One region of the Shouchella phoenicis genome, then DNA from elsewhere that is predicted to be linked to it. Evidence: riboswitches for the same ligand, from Rfam matches in the RefSeq annotation. Region 1 holds a riboswitch; the other holds the start of a gene.
What was found. Region 1 has a riboswitch for S-adenosylmethionine ahead of ABC361_RS10660 (methionine biosynthesis PLP-dependent protein). Riboswitches for the same ligand answer to the same signal wherever they lie in the genome.

Region 1 (2,200 bases):
ACTTATGGGCATTTGCTGCATACGTATTCGTTTGAATTACAGTTGCTCCTGCGTTCAAATACGCTTGATGAATGGAAACGACTTCGTTTGGTTTAGAAAGATTTAATTCTTCAAAACATAAGTCATAGCCCGCCTCATATAAAACCGTTCCCATTGCGCCATCAGCAACAACCACAGAAGACGTAACAGTTTCTCTCAAGTTCATGGATCTCACCTCCCTTGATTCGTTGCTTGTTCAAATGCTTGTTTTAAATCAGAGATTAAATCTTCGCAATGTTCAATTCCTACTGACAGCCGTAGTAACGTCTGATCGATGCCTTTTTCGATTCGAAGTGCTTCAGGAATATCGGCGTGGGTTTGCGTAGCTGGATACGTCATTAAACTCTCCACTCCGCCTAAGCTTTCTGCAAAAGAAATAAGCTGAAGTGCTTTGAGTATGGGATTAATATAAGATTCATCTGTCACACGAAATGACAACATTCCACCTTTTCCCGGATATAAAACGTCACGCACGAGGGACTCTTCCTCTAACATCGAAACGATTCGTTTTGCATTAATTTCATGTTGCTTCATTCGTAGTGCCAATGTTTTCATGCCTCTCATTAATAACCATGAGTCAAACGCACCGAGTATGAAGCCTGCTCCATTGTGAAAGTAGCCTAATTGTTCGCTTAATTCCGCCGATTTCGCGACAACAAGCCCAGCCACAACGTCATTATGTCCACCTAAATATTTTGTCGCTGAATGGATGACGATATCTGCCCCGTCTACTAACGGTTTTTGCAGCAACGGTGTTAAAAACGTGTTGTCAACGATCAGGAGTACATCTGCTTTTTGAGCGATAATGGCCAATTCCTGTATCGAGGCTTCTTTCATTAATGGATTTGTAGGTGTTTCCACAAAAATGGCCTTTGTTTCGGCTTTCAACTTATCTTTAACAGCATTTAAGTCCGCCATATCTACATAGTCAAAGTGAAGCCCCCACTTTGTCCATCCTCCTTCGAACAGTCGGTATGTACCACCGTACAAATCATCTGAACATAAAATATGATCACCTTGCCCAAATAGTGAAAAAACGAGTTGAATGGCAGACATTCCAGAGCTTGTCGCAAACCCTTGCTCTCCATGTTCTAAATTTGCAATGGCTTGTTCAAGCACTTCTCGAGTGGGATTTCCAGTACGAGCATAATCGTACCCTGTTGATTCTTGAATCCCTGCGTGACGATAGGCTGTAGAGAAATAGACAGGTGCATTTACAGCGCCTGTTGCATCATTTCGGCGATTTCCGATTTGCGCAAGAATGGATTCATCATGTGTTGTCATTGTTTATCCTCCTTTTTAAAAAAACGGTACAATCATAAAAAACCTTTCTTCAAGATATAAGAAGAAAGGTTGCGAACAATTCTCTTATCTTGCAGATTTCTGCTGGATTTAGCACCTTGCCAATAAAGGCTGGTTGCTGAGACTTCTTCGGGCCATGTCCCTCCGTCTCTCTTGATAAGATCTATTAAGTTTATTTGCTATTGTCACAACTTTAACGCAAAACGAATGATTCTGCAACCCGTAGCATGAAAAATGCATAAAAAACGCACAGCTTGTCTTACATAGCTGTACGTTCTTTGCACATTCATTATTCAGGTGACGCTTCAATGATTAATTGATCTTCATTTCCGCATACACACTGTTTAAAGCCTGTTTCATATTCTCCGTTTTCATTTCGTTTTCCACGTAAAATATATTTCTCTCCACATAAAGGGCAACGAATGACAATTCGATAACGATTCGCTGTTGTCACGCTATCCTCCTCCTTTAGTTCAGATTGCACTTTTCATCTTCATCTAGTTTGTTCGCCTTTTTTATTTTCCATATTGCTAATAACCAAAGCGCAACCATAAATGGAATCATTAAATATAAGAAATAATGTCCAAAATCCATTAGAATGTAGTCGTAACTTCCGTGCAAAATCATTGGTAGTACAGCCGCTAAAAAAAGAAATAGTTGTTTTTTTGAAGGCTGGTATTTGGCTCTTCCAACGTAATAACCCATAATAATTCCATAAACAGCATGGGCGGTGGTTGGTAATAACGTTCTCGGGAGCACGTGATCAAACCCATACGCAATCATATATAAACTATTTTCAACGGAGGCAAAGCCAAGCGATAACGCTACACCAAAAACGATTCCATCAATTGGTTGCTTT
Region 2 (2,200 bases), 820 kb from region 1:
TGTGCCTAGAAGCAAAGAGTGGAAACTAATTAGCTTATTTGCAGTATCGAGCTTATTAATTGGTTTTGGGTCCGGTCTCGTTATTCCGTATTTAAATTTGTATTTTAATGATCGCTTTGATTTAAATTATTCAATGGTCGGGTTTATTCTCGCTTTAGGTCAGGCAATGACCGTATTTGCTATGCTGATTGGACCAAAGGTTGTTGAGCGCGTTGGAGAAGTCAGGGCAGTTTTCATTCTACAAATGGGGTCGATTCCGTTTTTACTACTAACCGCTTTTACAAACATAATTTGGCTAGCCGTTATTGGGTTTTTATTCAGGCAAGCCTTAATGAATGCTGGAAATCCGATTCAAGCTGCCCTTGTCATGAAACTCGTTCACCCGAAAATGAGGGGAACAGCAAATTCCGTTACACAAATGGTGTTCCAGTTAGGCTGGGCGCTTATGGGACCTGTTTCAATGGGCATTGTTGCTGCATATGGAGCATATTCAGGTTATGCAATTGTGTTTTGCATAACCGCATGCTTATATGTGTTAGGGTCTGTATTCTTTTTACTTGTTTTTCAAAAAAAGGTAGCAGAACACAATGAGTTGAATAAACTAGAGATGGAAAAGCACATAGGTTCATAAAAGGATTGACGGCTGTAGCTCAACATGCTATGATGCCCATATTATCTTAATAGAATATTTCTTATCCAGAGTGGTGGAGGGACTGGCCCGTTGAAACCCGGCAACCGCAAACATTATGTTTGAAGGTGCTAAATCCTGCAAAGCAGCTATGCTTTGAGAGATGAGATGATCATAGGTAAACCTTCCTGTCATCTTACAGGAAGGTTTTTTTATTGGAGGGAATGACTTGATTTCGTTAGAAGGGATCAGCAAAACATATACGACCAAAACATCAACTGTGCAAGCTGTAGACAATGTGGATTTGCAGATTGATAAGGGAAATGTGTTCGGCATTATCGGCTATAGTGGGGCTGGAAAAAGTACGCTAGTCAGATTGTTGAATTTATTAGAACGTCCATCAACAGGTAAAATTACGTTAGATGGTGTGGAACTAGCTTCTCTTGGAAAAAAAGCGTTGCGAGAAGAGCGTCAAAAAATCGGGATGATTTTTCAACACTTTAATTTACTTTGGTCAAGAACGGTAAAAGAAAATATATCATTCCCACTTGAAGTTGCAAAGATTCCTGCGGAAGAACGTAAAAAACGCATTGAAGAGTTAATTGATCTAGTTGGACTACGCGGAAGAGAAGATAATTATCCGTCCCAACTCAGTGGCGGTCAGAAACAACGGGTTGGCATTGCTCGTGCACTCGCAAACAATCCAAAGGTGCTCTTGTGTGATGAAGCGACTTCTGCTCTTGATCCAAAAACAACCGATTCGATACTCGATCTTTTAACCGATATTAATAAAAAACTAAATTTAACAATTGTTCTTATTACACATGAGATGCATGTTATTCAAAAAATTTGTCATGAAGTAGCAGTTATGAGTGACGGTCAAATTGTTGAACAAGGCCCAGTGATTGATGTATTTAGACGGCCAAAAGAAGAGATGACAAAAGAGTTTGTAAAACAAGTAGCGCAAGTTCAATCGGATGAATTTATCGCAGAAGATGTCACGCTTCAACGTGGTGAGCAGGTCATTGAATTAACATTTATCGGTAACCCCGCGGAAGAACAGCTTGTAACTGATTTAATTCGGTCGTTTCCGATTAGCGTTTCGATCCTGCAAGGGAACATTTCCAAGCTTCAACAAGGATCTTATGGAAAGCTGTATCTTCGTGTAGCTGGCGAGCAAGAATCGCTAGCAGAAGCGGTTCAATTTATTCGCCAACAAGAAGTGGAAGTCGAGGTGATTAAACATGCTTGATCAGCTCTTTCCAAATGTGGTTTGGGAGAATTTATGGCTCGCCACTTATGAAACGGTGTATATGACCGTGATTGCGGCTGCTGTTACATTTATATTAGGGATTATATTAGGATTGTTTTTGTATTTAACCGCAAAGGGAAACCCTTGGGAGAATCGATTTTTCTATACGCTTGTCGGTGCCTTTGTAAATATTTTTCGATCCATACCGTTTATTATCTTAATCATTTTGCTTATTCCATTTACGAGAGCTATTGTAGGTAGTATGTTTGGGCCAAGTGCGGCATTACCAGCGCTTATTATCGGTGCAGCACCCTTTTATG

Region 2: another riboswitch for S-adenosylmethionine. It lies ahead of ABC361_RS15035 (methionine ABC transporter ATP-binding protein); the one in region 1 lies ahead of ABC361_RS10660 (methionine biosynthesis PLP-dependent protein).

The regions. Positions count from the first base shown of each region.
Region 1 covers NZ_JBDFMQ010000001.1:1,979,987-1,982,186, forward strand. Annotated here, with positions in the region: gene ABC361_RS10655 (bifunctional homocysteine S-methyltransferase/methylenetetrahydrofolate reductase) at 1-205, opposite strand, end outside; gene ABC361_RS10660 (methionine biosynthesis PLP-dependent protein) at 211-1,323, opposite strand; SAM riboswitch class I at 1,405-1,504, opposite strand; gene ABC361_RS10665 (hypothetical protein) at 1,631-1,795, opposite strand; gene prsW (glutamic-type intramembrane protease PrsW) at 1,810-2,200, opposite strand, start outside.
Region 2 covers NZ_JBDFMQ010000001.1:2,796,805-2,799,004, reverse strand. Annotated here, with positions in the region: gene ABC361_RS15040 (MFS transporter) at 1-631, shown strand, start outside; SAM riboswitch class I at 690-798, shown strand; gene ABC361_RS15035 (methionine ABC transporter ATP-binding protein) at 858-1,880, shown strand; gene ABC361_RS15030 (methionine ABC transporter permease) at 1,873-2,200, shown strand, end outside.